DNA from 2 places in the Actimicrobium antarcticum genome. Region 2 is predicted to be linked to the other one. Evidence: riboswitches for the same ligand, from Rfam matches in the RefSeq annotation. Region 2 holds a riboswitch; the other holds the start of a gene.
The links. Region 2 has a riboswitch for cyclic di-GMP ahead of ABD720_RS15435 (spherulation-specific family 4 protein). Riboswitches for the same ligand answer to the same signal wherever they lie in the genome.
Positions count from the first base shown of each region.

Region 1: another riboswitch for cyclic di-GMP. It lies ahead of ABD720_RS02170 (zinc metalloprotease); the one in region 2 lies ahead of ABD720_RS15435 (spherulation-specific family 4 protein).

Region 1 covers NZ_BAAAZE010000003.1:38,741-48,014, reverse strand. The annotation lists gene ABD720_RS02170 (zinc metalloprotease) at 346-1,977, opposite strand; cyclic di-GMP riboswitch class I at 2,065-2,151, opposite strand; gene gloA (lactoylglutathione lyase) at 2,435-2,824, opposite strand; gene ABD720_RS02160 (M48 family metallopeptidase) at 2,875-3,675, opposite strand; gene ABD720_RS02155 (lysophospholipid acyltransferase family protein) at 3,727-4,479, opposite strand; gene gmhB (D-glycero-beta-D-manno-heptose 1,7-bisphosphate 7-phosphatase) at 4,509-5,069, opposite strand; gene glyS (glycine--tRNA ligase subunit beta) at 5,066-7,162, opposite strand; gene glyQ (glycine--tRNA ligase subunit alpha) at 7,248-8,159, opposite strand; gene lnt (apolipoprotein N-acyltransferase) at 8,232-9,274, opposite strand, start outside.
Region 2 covers NZ_BAAAZE010000013.1:1,836-11,109, reverse strand. The annotation lists gene ABD720_RS15445 (ABC transporter substrate-binding protein) at 216-1,964, shown strand; gene ABD720_RS15440 (DMT family transporter) at 2,373-3,263, opposite strand; cyclic di-GMP riboswitch class I at 3,482-3,559, shown strand; gene ABD720_RS15435 (spherulation-specific family 4 protein) at 3,624-4,427, shown strand; gene ABD720_RS15430 (DUF1338 domain-containing protein) at 4,431-5,456, opposite strand; gene amaB (L-piperidine-6-carboxylate dehydrogenase) at 5,613-7,118, opposite strand; gene ABD720_RS15420 (saccharopine dehydrogenase family protein) at 7,190-8,281, opposite strand; gene ABD720_RS15415 (Lrp/AsnC family transcriptional regulator) at 8,468-8,920, shown strand; gene ABD720_RS15410 (hypothetical protein) at 8,958-9,274, shown strand, end outside.

The DNA.
Region 1 (9,274 bases), on a different contig from region 2:
ATTTTGGAAAAAAACATACAGAAATTCTGTTTTATTCGATTATTTTGATTTTATTTATGGTTAATTCATTTGATGGTGACGGTTGCTGATGAGGTACGTTGCAAAAATCGCGGATAAACCACGCGGTCTCTCCTCCATTTGGCGAGTGACGGTGTGACCATCCTCCGTTCAGGCGAATCGCCCGGCCACAAAAAAGCCGGCAAGCACATCCTTGTCGGAAGCGCTTGCCGGCTTTGTCGCTCTCCTTGGAAGTGACGCCAAGTTCGCGTGCCGTGTCTGGCATCACTATGTGAACGTCGGCCTTCAATCGTTCGCGACGGCCGTATACCTGGCTGGCATCAATGCTCAGTTCGCCAGTGCAGCGCTCCCTGTGATCTTGTACTCACCAAGATTGCCGTAGTTGCTGTACCCGGTAGCCTTTGGATCACCGCGGCCGGCACCAGTTACTTTCAAGTAATAAGTACTTTTGGCTGGCAAGTTCAGACTGAGCGTCTTGGTCAGCGTGGTGGTGGCGCTGGTACTGGCAGCCAGTACCCTGCCATTGCCATCCAGCAGTTGGACGGCAACGTCCAGATCGCTGCCAAGCATCGAGCCGGCCACGGTCAGGCTGACGGGTCCGGCGCCTGCTGCGAACTTGAACATATCGACGCTGCCTGGCGTTTCGATGCGACCAAAACCGCTCAGATTGTTCAGGCCATTGGCACTTCTCGATATCAATGCGTCGGCCTTGGCAATCGTGTCGCCATGGTCATCGGCACGTGGCAGCAACCCCAATTTGGCCATCGTCGCATACGGGTCCTGCTGGTTGTTGGCGTTCAGGTACTCGCCTTTCGACCATTGCGTCAGGTTCTTGTAATAGCCTACGCCCATGATCGGGGCCCAACCCGTATCGCCGGAGCCCTGACCGCTGTAGTAAGACGTTGACGGCGACACACCCTGATGGGTCAGGCCCAGCGTATGACCGAGCTCGTGCGAAACACATTCGGCAATGTATTTTTCGACATAGGCCAGATTATTCGGGTAGCAAAAGGATGAAGCGTTACCGGGCGTGAACGTCCTGAACGAATTCATGTACGTGTAGCCACCTGCATTGATCGAGCGCGGTGTGATTAATATCGTCGCGCCGATTTTGCCACTGACGTTCACGGGCGGCTCGGTCGTGACGTCGACATCGAAGGCTGAATAATCTTCCGCTACGCGCAACATCACGCGCTGGATCACCAGACGTTCGGCGGTACTGAAGGTCGACGGTACGCCATCCATGTCAAATGCCGGATAGCTACCTTGGCCTGTGAAGTCGAGGTATAGCACACGGGTCGAACCCGGCTTGCTGTGCAGCAGGAAAGTTTCCGATAGCGGAAACGGGCTGGCGCCGCCAGCTGCCGCCACCGATGTCGAGACAGTCGTGGTGGCCATCACAGATCCGTTCTTCAGGCCAACTGCGAGTTCTTGATCGATATGCAGTACACGGCCCTTGCGATCGATGTGTACGCTGCTGTCCGTAAGCAGCATCTGGCGGAATTCGGTATTGCTCATGCCGTACCACTGCGCCACCGCGTCGAGATGACCACCCAGTTGGGCGATCGCCGCGCTGCCGGATGAAAAGCCATTCAGTGCGATCCGGGCGAATGGGGCATTGCCGGTGACACCGGTAGCGCTGGCGGGCACAAAGTCCGCCGGCATTTCCATGGATGCCATCGTTTCCTGGCTGAGAGTTGACGGTGCTGCGGGGGCAAGCGGCATCTCCTGCGGGCTGACCGAATCGGCAGTGCCGGCGCTGACCAGCATCGATTGCGCCAGCAGCATCGGATGGGCATTCCATCGATTGCCTGTCGTAGCGGCCGTGGCAGTGGCGACCGGCGCAACTGTCTGGTTATTCGGGGTGGTGACGGCATCGATACCGAGGCCGGTGACTGCGAGGGTAGCGGTGGTGATCAGGGTGCGGACGACCACCTTCCGCGATACAGGTTGCTTCATTGAATTCCCTTGTAAGGATGAGATACAAACAAGGGGTTGGCGCGGACGAAGAAAGAATCATCCTGTCCATCTGGCAGGATCATTTTTTCATGCAGCCCCGCTACCGTGATCTTTGCAGACCGTAGGCCGGAGGCTTTGCGTCCCCATTTTTCAATGAGTTTGCCAATTAGCAAATAAATGACAGCGCGGTACTCAACACCAGTTAATCGTTGTTAACTTTGTCGTGCACTGGAAATGATCACCAGGCCCATGAAGAGGTAACGCTATTTCGTTGTCTTGTTTATCCCTGCTGTTGTACTGTTCCGGCGAACCCATGTCAGACGTGTTCTTGTCTATCGATGTCAGATAAGTGCGTGGCATGGCTTGAAAACATAGCCACTGTACTTTCTTTTGAGAAAATTGCAACACGACATCTAGTTGCCTGGCCAGATCATCTGGGCTGGCAACTGTTGGCAAATCACATCGGCTTGCGCTCAATGAGTTCGATTTTGTAGCCATCCGGATCTTGCACGAAGGCGATGACGGTGCTGCCGCCTTTGACAGGGCCGGCGTCGCGGGTGACTGTGCCGCCGCTTTGCTTGATCGCGGCGCAGGTCTGTGCAGCGTCTTCCACGGCGATCGCAATGTGGCCGTAGGCAGTGCCCTGGTCATAGCTCTCGACACCATAATTCCAGGTCAGTTCGAGTTCGGCATGTTCCGGGTTTTTGCCGTAACCGACAAAGGCGAGCGTGTATTTCTGGGATGGATTATCACTGGTACGCAACAGGGTCATGCCCATGACGTTGGTATAAAAATCAATCGAGCGTTGCAAGTTGCCGACGCGCAACATGGTGTGAAGTAGACGCAAAGCATTTCTCCGAAAAATAAAACTGCCGCAGGAGTGCGGCCAGCGGTGCATCAAAAGGCGGGCAAGGTCGCCGGAGCTTGTTGCCTTAAAGTTTTTCGTGCTACCTCGAACTCCGGAAAGATCGATTGCACGGTAGACCAGAATCGCGGGCCATGGTTCATTTCAAGCAAGTGTGATAACTCGTGAGCAACAACATAATCGATTAATGGCAATGAAAAATGGATCAATCGCCAGTTCAGCCGGATACGGCCATCGGCGGTACACGAGCCCCATTGGCGCGTCGCCGAGGACAGCGCATACGACTGGTAGCGCACACCCAGCTTGTCGGCGTACAGCGGCAGGCGTTCGCCAAAGATCCGTTTTGCTTCCAGTTGCAGCCACGCTTGCACACATTCCTTGCGCTGCTGTTCGCTGGCATCGACCGGCAGGCAAACCATCAGTTCTGCCAATTCCAGATTGCACGAAATGGTACTGCGCTGATGCGCCACGATCCGCAATGTCAGCGTGCCGCCCAGATACGGTACCGCAGCGCCATCGCTCCACTGCATGGCCGCCGGCAACTGGCGCGCCTTGCGGTCGCGGCGTTCATTGAGCTTGGCAAAAATCCAGCGTTGCTTGTCGCGCACCACATTATCGATTTCGGCCACCGAGACCCAGCGTGGCGCCGTCACCCGCAGCCCGTCATCATTAATCAGGAAACCGATGGTGCGCCGCGTCGAGCGCTTCAGACTGAATTCGAGGATGTGGTTGCCGATATGCAGGCGACGTTTCGGGCTTGTCGCGCTGCCAGTGCCCTGTGCGGACAGTGGCGTCAGTTCCGCCGCAAACAGATCCTGCTGTGTGCTCAGCAGGTTCGCATCGGCAGAAAGATTGCGCGGCTGGGTCACGGCAGGGAGATTCCGCTATTTGGGCACGAACGGCGTCGCATACATGGTCGGCGAAATCACCCGCATTTCGGACTCGATCCAGTTTTCGACCGCCTGCATCAGTTCGGCGGGTGTCTTGCCCTCGGATGAAATGGGCGCCCCTATCGATACGGTCACCAGACCCGGCTTCTTGATGAAGGAATTCTTGGGCCAGCATTCGCCGGAATTGACCGCGATCGGTACCACCACGGTATTGGTTTCGACCGCCAGCCGTGCACCGCCACCCTTGTACTTGCCCTGACCACCGACTGCAGTACGGGTGCCTTCCGGGAACATGATGACCCACTGGCCATCGGCCAGGCGCTTGCGGCCCTGTACCACGACCTGGGCAAAGGCGTCGCGGCCATTGCTGCGATCAATCGGGATCATGCGCAGCAGCGCCAGCGCCCAGCCAAAAAACGGTACGTACAGCAATTCTTTTTTCAGCACGAAAATCAACGGGCGCGGCATTTCCGACAACAGGAAAATCGTTTCCCAAGCGGACTGATGCTTGCACAACAGGATCACCGGCGCATCCGGCAGGTTCGTCACGCCACGCACCTCATAGCGAATCCCGCACACTATCTTTGCCAGCCAGATCACGAACACGTTCCAGCGTGAGGTAATGAAATAACGCGCGCCGTAGGGCAACGGCAAGGCCACGAAGCAGATACAGGCCCACGGAATCGTGACCAGCACCATGACAACCAGAAAAAGCAGCGAGCGCAACAGCAGGATAAAACGAGACATCGAAACTCCGGAACAGGAAAAAAGAAGGGTCAGGCGGGTGTCAGCAAATGGTCAACCACGGCGCTCAGCGTGTCGAAGACCGTCGTGCCCGGCGGCAGGCCGCCCTTGGCTTCGGTCACGATTCCCTTGCCGGTGCGAACCAGGAACGGCACGCAACCCACCACATAACCGGCCTGCAGGTCGCGCAGCGAATCACCGACGGTCGGTACACCTTTCATGCTGACTTCATAGCGACTGGCGATTTCATGCAGCAGTCCCGGTTTGGGTTTGCGGCAATCGCAATTGGCGTCCGCCGCATGCGGGCAAAAGAACACTGCATCGATGTCGGCGCCGGCCTGTTGGGCGGCATCGTGCATTTTCTGGTGGATCGCATTGAGCGCGTGCATCGAAAATAATCCGCGGGCTATTCCCGACTGGTTGGTCGCCACCACCACGCGATAAGCTGCCTGGTTCAGGCGGGCGATCGCTTCCATCGAACCGGGAATCGGAATCCATTCCTCCGGCGACTTGATGAACGCGTCGGAGTCGAGATTGATCACGCCATCGCGGTCGAGGATGATCAGCTTGACCGGAGGGGTGCGCTCGCTCATGTGGCCAGGGTCGAGATGTCGGCCACCCGGTTCATCATCGTGTGCAATTGCGACAGCAGGGCGATCCGGTTGGCGCGCAGTTGTTCATCCTCGGCCATCACCATCACATCCTTGAAAAACGCATCGACGTTGTGACGCAAACGCGCCAGCGACAGCAGCGTGCCGCTGAAGTCACCGGCCGCAAAGGCTGCGTCGACGTGCGGCTGCAACAGCGTCATCGCGCCATACAGCGCTTCTTCGGCCACTTCACGCAGCAGGCCGTTGTGGACGACGCCGGGAACGATGTCGGTCTTTTTCAGGATATTCGTGATGCGCTTGTTGGCGGCGGCCAGCGACTCGGCTTCGGGCAGGGCGGCGAAGGCATGCACTGCATCGAGCCGGTCGATGATGTTGTCGAGTACATCGGGTTGCTGCGCCACGACCGCTTCGATTTCATTCGGCGTAAAGCCGCGTTCGCGCAGCAGACCGCGCAACCGGTCGAACATGAATGCCAGCAGCGCGGGGCCGGGCACGGTGAAGGCCGGATTGCCGGCAAACAGATTCGCGGTATCGGCCAGCACGCCCGACAGCGACAGCGGCAGGCGCTTTTCGATCATCATCCGCAGCACGCCCAGTGCATGGCGGCGCAGCGCAAACGGGTCCTTGTCGCCGGTCGGTTGCAGGCCGATGCCCCAGATGCCGACCAGGGTTTCGAGCTTGTCGGCCAGCGCCACGGTGGTGCCGGTCACGCTGGACGGCAACGCATCGCCGGCAAAACGCGGCTGGTAGTGCTCGGAAATGGCCAGCGCGACTTCGGCCGGTTCGCCATCGTGACGGGCGTAATACGCACCCATGATGCCTTGCAGCTCAGGGAATTCACCGACCATGTCAGTGATCAGATCGGTCTTTGCCAGCAACGCGCCGCGTTCAGCCAGTGCCACATCGGCACCCAGCGCCAGCGCGATCTTGCCTGCCAGTGTGGCGACGCGTTCGGTGCGTTGTGCTTGCGTGCCGAGTTTGTTGTGGTACACCACGCTCGACAGGCCGGGCAAGCGGTCCGCCAGTGATTTTTTCTTGTCCTGCTCGAAAAAGAATTTTGCATCCGACAGGCGCGGCCGCACCACGCGCTCGTTGCCGCCGATGATGTGCTGCGGATCGGCGGTGGCGATGTTCGAGACGATCAGGAACCGTGAGCGCAGCTTGCCATCGTTGTCGGTCAGCGCAAAATATTTCTGGTTGGTCTGCATCGTCAGGATCAGGCATTCCTGCGGCACCGCCAGGAATTCTTCCTCGAAATGGCAGGCATACACCACCGGCCATTCGACCAGTGCGGCGACTTCGTCGAGCAGCGCTTCGGGCATCAGCACCTTGTCGTCACCGGCCGCTGCCAGCAGCGCCGCGCGGATGGTTTCCTTGCGGGCCACCGGATCGGCAATGACGCTGCCCTGCTGTTCGAGGATCGTGCCGTAGCTGTCGGCGTCGGTGATGCGTAATTCGCCCTCCGACAGAAAGCGGTGGCCCAGCGTGACCCGCCCGGCGTGGAGTCCCAGCAGCGACAGCGGCAGCAATTCATCGCCGAACAGCGCGATCAGCCGATGCACCGGACGCACGAATTGTACGGTACTGCCATCGGGACGCTGGTAGCTCATCAGCTTCGGGATCGGCAATTTGGCGATGGCTTCTTCCAGTACCTGTTGCAGGCCATCGCGCAGCGAGGCACCCGGCGCGCTGTAATTGTAGAAAAAACTCTCGGCCTTGCCATCGGCAGCACGCTCCAGATCGGCCAGCGTCGGTGTCGCGCCGGGAATCGCCACGGCCATCGCTGCCAGTTTTTTCAGCAGCGGTGCGCTCGGGTTGCCTTCCGCATCCAGTGCCACCGAGACCGGCAGGACCTTGTCGCGCATGGTTTTGGTGGGCGAGACCGCACGCACTTGCGTGATCGTCACGGCCAGTCGGCGTGGCGAGGCATAGGTCGTGGTGACCGACGCTGTCTCCAGAAAATGGCGCGATGCCAATCCCTGCGCCACGCCTTGGGCGAAGGCCTCGCCCAGTTTGGCAAGCGCCTTGGGCGGCAGTTCTTCGGTAAGCAGTTCGACCAGTAGCGTTTGATTCATGTTTAAGCAGTCATTCCGGAGCAGGCTGCCGACGGCCGGCAGCACATAGTGAAAAGGGAGAGGCCAGGGTGTGCATCACCCTGTTTCAGGCGACCTGGCGCGGGTCACCGCACATCGGGAACCCGAGTTTTTCACGCGATGCCAGATAGGCCGCTGCGACCGCGCGCGACAGCGTGCGGATACGGCCGATATAGGCGGCGCGTTCGGTCACCGAAATCGCGCCACGGGCGTCGAGCATGTTGAAACTGTGCGCTGCCTTCAGGATCATTTCGTAGGCCGGCAGTGTCAGCGACAACTCCATCAGGCGCTTGGCTTCGGACTCGAAACTGGTGAATTGAGAAAACAGGAAATCGGTATTCGCGTGTTCGAAGTTGTAGGTCGATTGCTCGACTTCGTTCTGGTGGAACACGTCGCCGTAAGTCAGGTTGCGTGTCACGCCGTGGTCGCTGCGTTCGGTCCAGACCAGGTCATAGACATTTTCCACACCTTGCAAATACATCGCCAGGCGCTCGATGCCGTAGGTGATTTCACCCAGCACCGGTTTGCAATCGAGCCCGCCGACCTGCTGGAAATACGTGAATTGCGTGACTTCCATGCCATTGAGCCAGACTTCCCAGCCCAGGCCCCAGGCGCCCAGCGTCGGGTTTTCCCAGTCATCTTCAACGAAGCGCACATCGTTTTGCTTGAGATCCAGGCCGAGCGCTTCGAGCGAGCCGAGGTACAGTTCCAGGATGTTTTCCGGCGCGGGCTTCAGGACTACCTGGTATTGGTAATAGTGCTGCATGCGGTTCGGATTTTCACCGTAGCGACCATCTTTCGGACGGCGCGAAGGCTGCACGTAGGCAGCGCGCCATGGCTCCGGGCCGATTGCGCGCAGGAAGGTCGCGGTATGCGAGGTGCCGGCGCCGACTTCCATGTCGTACGGTTGCAGCAAGGCACAGCCCTGGGCAGCCCAGTATTCTTGCAGTTTGAGAATGACTTGTTGGAATGTGAGCATCTGGTTCGGATCGCAGCGGAAGTAGGGGTTGTCGTGCCTGATCCCGACAGGATCACAGCAAAGAGAGGGATTTTAGCGGTTTTCGGGTGAGCCGGGCACGCGCCCGGCCACCTTTTTGCGGCCAAGCACGCCTGCCAGCAGCAGCATTGCGGCGGCAATCGCCAGGATCAGCCGGTTGCCCAGCAAAATATACGGCGTGGTACCGCGATAACCTTGTACCGAGGCGTCCAGCACGCCAGCGGTGAGTGGCTGCAGGCTGTGCAGCACGCGGCCCTTCTGGTCGATCACGGCGGTCGCGCCCGTATTGGTGGCACGCAGCATCGGCCGGCCAGTTTCGAGCGAGCGCATTTGCGAGATCTGCAGATGCTGCGGCAGCGCGATCGAGTTGCCGAACCAGGCAATGTTCGAGACATTGAGCAGCAGCGTGGCTTGCGCGCCATTGCCGCTGAGCTGGTCGGCGATCTCTTCGCCAAACAGATCTTCGTAGCAGATGTTCGGCAAGACCCACTGATCCTTGACGGGCATTGGCACCTGTTGCACCGCGCCACGGCTAAAGTCGCCCAGCGGCATCTGCATCATGTCGATGAACCAGCGAAAACCCAGCGGAATGAATTCGCCAAATGGCACCAGATGATGTTTGTCGTAGCGGTAGGACACCAGGCCGCCGCTGCCGATGCCGAGCACGCTGTTGGTGTAATGCTGCGCACTGTCGGCGATCGGTACGCCGACGAGCAAATGGCTGCCGGTGTTGCGCGCAAATGTGCCCAGGCGCGGCAGATAATCTGGCGGCAACTGGTTTGCCAGCAGTGGCAGGGCGGTTTCGGGTGTCACGATCAGGTCGGCGGGTTTGGCCGTGATCAGGTCGTAATAATTGATCAACGTGTCGGGTATGCGGTCCGGGTTGAACTTCATTTCCTGCGGCACGTTGCCTTGCAGCAGACGCACCGTGATCGGTTTGCCGAAGGGCGCAGTCCAGTTGATCTGCTGCAGGACCGCGCCGCCAATAAATAGCACGGCCGGCAACAGTGCCAGCCATTTGTGTCTCGGCAGCAGGACCAGTGCACCGGCAATCACTGCGCTGAGCAAGCCGATACCGTACACGCCAATGACCGGCG
Region 2 (9,274 bases):
CAGGCACGCTTCGCGCAGTCGGATTTCTCAGCGCCGCTGTTCGAGTCTGACCGCGATGATTTTTTGCAAGGACCTGATTTCTCCCGATCAGGACGGTCATGGTCGAAGAATGATTCGCCAAGCCGCGCCTGAATTCGGGCTAAGATTCTGGCTCGAAAATAACGCAGCCGCGACAACGCGCTACGACCTTCATCCCCTGCCCTGAAAACCATACCATGATCGCTGCGCGCCTCACCTCCCTGCGCTGCTTCGCTGCAGCGTGCCTGCTATCGCTGTGTGTCCCCGCGAGCGCCGCAGACCCGTCGAAAACCCTGCACGTGGTGCTGCAAAACAGCGAGACCGTGCTCGATCCCGCGCAAGCCTCCGATATCAGCACGCTCAGCCTGATCGAAAACATTTTCGATGCCCCGCTGCGCTACGACTATCTGGCGCGACCGCTGACATTGCAACCGAATCTGACCACGGCAATGCCCGCCATCAGCGCCGACCGCAAGACCTATACGCTGACACTGAAGCGCGGCATCCGTTTCACGCCCGACCCCGCCTTCGGTGGCCAGCCGCGCGAGCTGGTGGCAGCTGACCTGATCTACAGCCTGCAGCGACATTACGATCCGGCGTTGAAGTCACCCTGGCTGTTTTTACTTGACGGAAAATTGGCCGGCGATACCCAACTCAAGCAGGGCAAGTTCGATCCCGACCGCGCCATCGCCGGCTTGACGGCACCGGATCGCTACACGCTGCAGATCGTCCTGAACCAGCCAGACAACAATTTCCTGTACCTGCTGGCGATGCCGGCGCTGTCGGTGGTGGCGCACGAAACCATCGCAGCGAAGTCCGCGCTTCCGGTCGGGACCGGACCGTATCGATTGACGCAATGGCAGCGCAGCAGCCGCCTGGTACTGGAGGCCAATCCGGATTTTCGCCCGACGGTATTTGGCGACAGCGGCACCGCCAATCCCGGAATTGCGCGTGCGCTGGCAGGCAAGTCACTGCCGCTGATCGGTCGTATCGACATCAAGGTGATCGAAGAACCGCAAGCGCGGGTACTCGGGTTCCTGAACCGTGATGTGGATTATCTGGAGCCGGTGCCGGCAGCGCTGGCGAAGCTGGTGCTGGAGGATGGCAAGCTCAAGCCCGAACTGATCGCGCAAGGCATCCGGCTGGCGCTGTTTCCGGAGATGGCACTGGATTATCTGTGGATGAACATGGAAGACCCGGTGCTCGGTGGCTATGCCTTGCCGCAGATTGCATTGCGCCGCGCCATCAGCCTGAGCTACCACCGCGCCGAAGATATCCGTGTGCTGTCGCAGGGGCTGGCGATTCCGGCTATGTCGCCACTGCCACCCAATGTCTTTGGCCACGACGCGGCCCCGGCCAGCGCGAGCGAATTCAATCCGGCACTGGCACGCGCCCTGCTCGACCGCTTCGGTTACCGCGACCGCAATGGCGATGGCTGGCGCGAGCAACCGGACGGCACACCGCTGATCCTGACGATGCATAGTCTGGCATCGAGCACCGGACGCCTGCGCGACGAACTGTGGGAACGCAGCCTGAAAGAGATCGGTATCCGGGTGGTCTTCAGCAGTGGCAAATTTACCGACCTGCTGAAAGCGGCGCGTCTGGGCAAGGTGCAGATGCTGGAATCGCAATGGATCGCGGACTTTCCGGATGGCGAGAATTTTTACCAGCTGCTGTACGGCCCCAACAGTGGTTCGGCGAACCGGGCGCGCTTTCGATTGCCGGCATTTGACCGGCTGTACGAACAGGCACTGCTGCTGCCGGACTCGCCGGCACGCAATGCGCTGTATCGCGAGATGAACCAGCTGGTGCAAGCGTATGCCCCGTGGGTGCTGCGCACCTATCCGCTGGCGGCCGATGTGCATCACCCGTGGCTGCAGAATTACCAGCGCCATCCGGTGATGCTGACGACATGGCGCTATCTGGATGTGGTGCCACGGCATTGAGTTGCGCTGCAATTTCGGGCGAGCGTGCTGGCGTCAGGAGAACAATATCAACAGGCAAAAAAATGCCCGCTACGAGAGCGGGCAAAATCTATATCAATTTGGGTAGACATAGAGGAGACAGGCAAACTATAAGGGTTGAGGCGGGGCAATGCTAATTTCCATTTGCAATATCAGTTATATGCTTTGCGAATGACAGCAACGATCAGGATAACGACGCGACCACCTTGCTTGAACCCTGCCACCCAGCGGCCAGCGACTGCAACAGCCAAAAAAAAGCCCGCTAAGAAAGCGGGCTGAATCTACATCAATTTGGGTAGACATAGAGGAGACGAACAAACTATAGGGGTTGCGATGAATCACCGCCAATTTTCTTTCGCCATATCTGATATGCGGACAACGCATAGTAGATCAGGCCGTTACCACCCCACGTGGACGCGCAGGCATCCACTGGCTGACGATCATTCCGGCAATCAGCAACGCCGCCCCCGCCAGACCACGCCAGGTCATGGTTTCACCCAGCCAGAAATACGCGGCGATCGCAGCACAGGCGGGCTCGAAAGCGTAAATGACCGCCGCTTCGTTGGCGCTGCTGTGGCGTTGTCCCCAGGTTTGCAATGAAATGATTGCCGCCGTGGCGAGTACCCCGAGATAGATAAAATTGACGGCGTTGTCGCGCATGGCCGCCTCCATGACGGGCCAGGCGACCGGATTGCGTGGCAGTTCCCACACCGACAACCAGAGCAGCGAACATAATGCGACCACCATGATCTGTACCGTCGTGAGCACCATCAGGCTGCTGGCCCGGCGGGTCAGCACTTCGAGCAGCTTGACGTAGACCCCGAAAAAAAATGCGCCGATCAGCGCCAGCGTATCGCCCGCGCTCCATGCGCCGCCATCCCAGCACAAGGCAAACAACCCGAGAATCGCCAGCGCGATGGCGATGACGATGCGCCGCTCGGGCGCTTTGCCGGCCAGCAGTCCCAGCATCGGCACCACCAGGACATTCAAGCCGGTCACGAAGGCGTTGCGGTTGGAACTGGTCAGCGCCAGTCCTTCGAGCTGCAACATGTAGCACAGGAACAAGGTCGCGCCGAGCAACGCGCCCAGCGCGCAATCGCGCAGGCTGGCGCGCAGCAGGAAAGGCGAGAGCAACAGGCCGGCCATCGCAAAACGGATCAGGATGATCCAGACCGCAGAAAAATGCTGCGTCAGGTCTTTCATGGCGGGGAATGTGGTGCCCCATACCAGGGTGACGATCAGCAGAGCCAGAATTCCGCGCAGGCGATGTGGGAAGAGCATGGTGGTTGGATTTTTTCAAAAAGAGGGAAGTATGCATCCGGAGATGCACTTCAGACATCAATGTCTGGCGAAAATGACCGAAGGGAATCAGCTAATGATGATCAAACATAAAATCAAACAAAGAGAATAATTTCTCAAAAGAAATTTATGATATATTTCATGGATGCAATGTTTAGTGATCTGATCAGATAGTACCGTCGTCACACAACACAGCGATCAAGTAACACCGGCAAACCTGGAGTAATCCAGCGACGCAAAGCTACAGGGGCTTCTCCGGAAGTCAGCCAGCTACCTGACAGCATCCCGCTGCCAGGCCAACCTTCAGCGCGTCCATGGGACGGCTCGAAAAAAGGCAAAGTCATGACCTCCGTTTCCCGCTCCTTCACACCACTGCATCGCATTGTCCGCGCTGTCTATTCGGCGCTCTGCCTGATGTTGTTTGCCACCGGCACCCAGGCGGCAATCTATCGCGAGGCACTGGTGCCGGCGTATTTCTATCCCAGCCCGAATAGCACGGCGTGGCACAGCCTGAACCTGCTGGCCAAACAAATGCCAACGACCGCGATCATGAATCCGAACAGCGGTCCCGGCACCCGGCTCGATCCGAACTATGTCACGGCGATTGAACGGCTGCATGTCGCTGGCGGCAAAGTGATTGCCTATGTCTCGACGTCGTACGGCAATCGCCGCCTGTCGGACGTCACGAAGGACATCAATACCTATCTGGCGTTTTACAAGGTCGATGGCTTTTTCATTGATGAGATGACCAACGATAGTAGCCGGGCCCATTTGCAGTACTACCAATCGCTGTACAACTACGTCAAAGCGCTGTCGCCGACCTACACGGTGACCGGCAATCCGGGCACCAATGTGCCGGAACAATACGCCACGTTGCCGCTGGCCGATAAATTCGTGGTGTTCGAAGACAGCCTGCAAAATTTCAAGCGGTATGTCGCACCAGCCTGGATGGCGCGCCATCCGGCCAGCCGTTTTGCCAGCATCGTCCACACCAGCCCGAGGACGCAAATGGCCGTGGTCATGAAACTCAACAGCACCCGTGGCATCGCCGGATTGTTCGTGACCTCGCTGGGCATGCCCGACCCGTACTTCAAGTTGCCGGCCAGATGGGGCGCAGACGTGTCACAGGCAGTCTCGCTGCAATAGCGTTCAGGACCCGGCGGCAGTCATTCTGAAAATACCCTGCGCGTTTCCGGTATCAAAACTCAGGTCTAGCCGCGTACCCGCCGCATCGTGAATCAGGTCGCGGCTGATGAATTCATAAAAGCTGCCCGGCACGTCGCGCTCGACCAACGTGCCGTCGGCAGCAATGAACTGCCGCGTCACGCTATCGGCCAGAAACGCGGTCTGGCGGACCCGGCCATTGGCCGACACTTCCACGCTCTGCTTCATCGGACGCCGCAATCCCTGTTGCGCCAGCGCTACCTGCGCCACATCCGCCACACGGTCGGTCACATGATTGAACATGTTGCCCTCGGTCGTGATCCACGCCATTTCAGCCGATTCAGCCCGCAGGATCTCGTAGTCGGCCAGACTCGGCGTGGCGTGCTGACGTGCAAAACAGCCACGCAACGCCGTCAGTAAGGTGATCGCATCGGTCACCGACAAGCGGTCATTACGGCCGATGTCCTGCAACAGCGCCTGCGCTTTCGGCGACAGCGGTTCCTGCGAACTCGCTACCACGCGCGTCACGGCAGCCTGGAAAGCTGCCGAAAATTTCTCCGGATGCAGTTCGCTGACGAAGAACTGCGCAATCTGTTCCGGACTGTCCTGCTGCGCATACGAGCGCCCCGTCATGCCAATGCGATCCAGCGGAAAGACGCCATTGAGGCGGTACCCGAGCGGCTCCAGTATCCGCGTGAACGCAGTCTCGCCCGGCGGCAGCGCACCGTTGTCCTGCCACAGCACCGTGCGCAAGGCGCCGTGGTCGTGGAACACCTTGCCGCCTCGCGCTGCGACTTCTTCGGTGTAGCGGCGACCGGTCGGCACCCGCAACAACAGATCGTGGAACAGCACCATGTTGAGGGCCTGGGCCATTTCCTTGCGCGAGACCTGGCCGCATTCCCAGTTCGAAAAGAGCGCCGGTATCGTCATCAGCCGATTGACCTGCGCTGCGCCATCGGCGCCGATGACCTTCTCGACCAGGTTGGCGAGATTGGTATTGTTGGTGCTCATGAAGAGTTCCTGTGTAACGGAATGACAGTCTGCGGGACCAGTGGTCTCGCAGCCGGAATGACAGTGACCGAGGCGACGGCGCGACAATTCGCGGCGGCCCCGGTCGACCAGTACTTCGCCGATGGCGGGAAAGTCGATACGCATGGTCGGTCCGCCTTACAGATCAAAACTGATGCCCTGCGCCAGCGGCAGGGAATGGCTGTAGTTGATCGTGTTGGTGGCGCGTCGCATGTAACCCTTCCAGGCATCCGAGCCGGATTCGCGACCGCCGCCGGTTTCTTTTTCACCACCGAACGCACCGCCGATTTCGGCACCACTGGGTCCGATATTGACGTTGGCGATACCGCAATCGCTGCCGACCACGCTCAGAAAGGTTTCGGCTTCGCGCAGGTCGGTCGTGAAGATGCTCGATGACAGTCCTTGCGGCACGGCGTTGTTCAGCGCAATCGCCTGCTCCAGGCTCTGGTAGCGCACCACGTATAGGATGGGCGCGAAGGTTTCGTGATGCATGATGGCCGATTGCGCCGGCAATTCGACCAGCGCGGGGTGGACGTAGTGACCGCCCTCGCCACCAGCGACTTCGGCCCGCGTGCCGCCAAACACCGCCCCGCCCTCGTCGCGTGCCTGCTGCAGCGCGGCCTGCATCGCCTCGAACGCCTGGGCATCGATCAACGGCCCGACCAGCGTGGCCGGGTCGGACGGATCGCCGATCGGCAGCGTGCCGTAACTGGCTTTCAGGCGCGGCAACAGCGCGTCGTAAATGCTGTCGTGTACGAACAGGCGGCGCAGCGTGGTGCAGCGCTGTCCGGCCGTGCCGACCGCTGAAAAAACAATGCCGCGCAGCGCCATGTCGAGGTCGGCGCTGGGCGCGACGATCATCGCGTTATTGCCGCCCAGTTCCAGGATCGTGCGTGCCAGACGTTGCGCGCAAGCGGCTGCCACCGCGCGTCCCATGCGCGTGCTGCCGGTGGCGCTGATCAGTGGCACCCGTTTGTCGGCGACCAGCGCGGCGCCGCAGCGGGCGTCGCCGATGACCAACTGGGCCAGCCCGGGGGGCGCATCGCTGCCAAAACGCGCTACGGCATTCATGAACAGGGCATGCGTGGCGATCGCGGTGAGCGGGGTTTTTTCGGACGGTTTCCAGACCACGCTGTTACCGCAGACCAGCGCCAGCGCCGCGTTCCAGGCCCACACCGCGACCGGAAAATTGAACGCCGAAATCACGCCGACCACACCCACCGGATGCCAGGTTTCCATCATCCGGTGACCGGGCCGTTCCGAGGCGATCGTCAGGCCATACAACTGACGCGACAGACCCACCGCGAAGTCGCAGATATCGATCATTTCCTGCACCTCGCCCAGCCCCTCCTGCAGGATCTTGCCGGCTTCGTGTGTCACGACCTGGCCTAGCGCCTGCTTGTGGGTGCGCAGTTCATCGCCGAACAGGCGGATCAGTTCGCCGCGACGTGGCGCCGGCACGGTGCGCCAGCGCTCGAATGCGCTCCGGGCATCGGTGATTTTTTGCGTGACCTGTTGTGGCGTATCCATGCGCAGGGTAGCGTGGACCGCGCCAGTGACCGGGGTACGGCACGGCAGGTCCTGGCCCTGATACGTCGTCATGTCGACGCCGAATCCGGCCAGCAAGTGGGGTATCGATTGCATTCATGTCTCCTGTTGTTGCACTGCCTGTGTCGGCAGCATCAAGTTGAATTCAGGTTGAACTCGGTTTGAATTCAAGCCGAATAATACTGGCCAAAGCGATTCGCAAGGAAGTCATCCAGCCGGGCCTGTTCCTGCCGCACCAATCCGTGCTGCGGCAGCTTGCCCTGCACCACCAGATCGACCATCGCGCAGATGCCGGACGCGGTGGTCAGCTGGATCGCCGAGAGCAGCTGGCCGTTGACGGTCTGGCTGTAGATTTTCTTGGCATAGGTCTGCTGTTCGAGGCGTCCTTCGCGCATGCCGACCACGCTGACGAATACCAGCACCACATCCTGTTTGGTAATCGGTATCGACGCCTCCATGACTTCCTTGAGGATGTGGCGACGCTCGGGCTGGCCCAGTTGCAGGTCGCGCACCAGCATCTTGATGATGTCGCGATGCCCCGGATAGCGCACCGTCTTGTAGTTCAGGTTCTGGACTTTTCCGGCCAGGCTGGCGCACAGCGTGCCGAGGCCACCCGAGGTGTTGAACGCTTCGTAGTCGACGCCATCGAGCGAAAAATGCTCCATCTCTTCTAGCGGCGAAGTCTCGCGCAACTGGCCATCGACGATCGCTTCACACGGATTGCAGTACTCGTTGATCAGGCCGTCGGTGCTCCAGGTCAGGTTGTATTTCAAGGCATTGCTCGGGTAGGTCGGCAGCGCGCCGACGCGCATGTTGACGTCGCGCAGGGAATCGAAACGGCGCGCCACATCATTGGCGACGATCGAAATAAAGCCGGGTGCCAGTCCGCATTGCGGCACGAACGCCGTCGCTGCGCCTTCGGCCAGTTGCTTGACGATGCGGGTGCTTTCGACGTCCTCGGTCAGATCGAAATAGTGCGAGCCAGCCTGCTTGGCCGCCGCCGCAATCAGCGGCGTCAGGAAGTACGGGCAGGCCGACAGGGTCACGTCATGTCCCTTGATCAGATTGGCTACCACCACCGGATCGGACAGGTCGGCGTCGACCGTGGTCACGTTGGCAAATCCGGCCTGCTGCACATGCGCCATGCGGGCCGGATCACGGTCGGCAACGGTCACGATGTAATCGCCGGTATGCGACAGCAGGTTGAGAATGGCATCGCCGATTTTGCCGGCGCCGAGCAGGATGAGTCTGGTGGTCATGACGAACTTTCTTGATGTTGGTGATGAAGATGGAGCGGCCGCAGCCTTGCCCGTGGAGCACTGCCGAAACACTGCGTCCGATGCCAAAAGTGTAGAGGCAAGTGATGTCAGGAAATAGCGTCCAAGCTGTCGTCACTGCGGTGTAAACTCCGACAGATCGACGACCACTTCCGACAGATTGACCAGATGACTGCGCACCTCGACGACATCGACAATAAAATTCTTGCGCTGCTGATGGATGACGCACGCATGCCGACCTCGTCGATTGCACGCCACGTATCGATTGCGCGTACCACCGCCATCGCCCGCATCAGCGCGCTGGAAAAACGCGGCATCATCGCCGGCTATGGCGTGCGGCTCAATGACGCGCTGTACCAGCCGGCGGTGCGCGCCTATGTCGGCATCTCGCTCGATCCGCGCAGCGCCGCCGGCTTCGTCAGGACGCTGCAAAAAATGCCGGAAGTCGAAACCCTCTGCGCGGTCAGTGGTTCGGTGGATTACATGCTGACGCTGCGTTGCCGCTCGACCGCCGAACTCGATCGCCTGCTCGACCAGATCGGCGCCACCGACGGCGTGCGCCAGACCTCGACCTCGATCATCCTGACCAAGCGCATCGACCGCAGCCCGCTGCAGGAATAATCGACAACACGCAACACCACCCCCACCAAGGAACGTTATGGACTTCATCGCCGAATCAAAAAAGAACCATGTCTGGCGCAAGACCGTCTGGCACACCAACCCCGACGAACATCCGCTCTCGGCAGCACATTCGGTCGAGGTGTACTGCTGCGAAGAGGTCAATGGCTATGCGGTCTGGTATGTCCGCAAGCTCAAGCGCAGTGATGGTCGCGGGCTGGACACGGTCGAGAATGGCGACTACCTGCTGCGGTTCTTTGCGAAAGACCGGCGTGACGATGCGATCGAATGGAGCGTGCTGATTGCCAACAATGCGACCGGCGAAGACGCCGTGATTGTCGGGCTGGATGCCTTGGT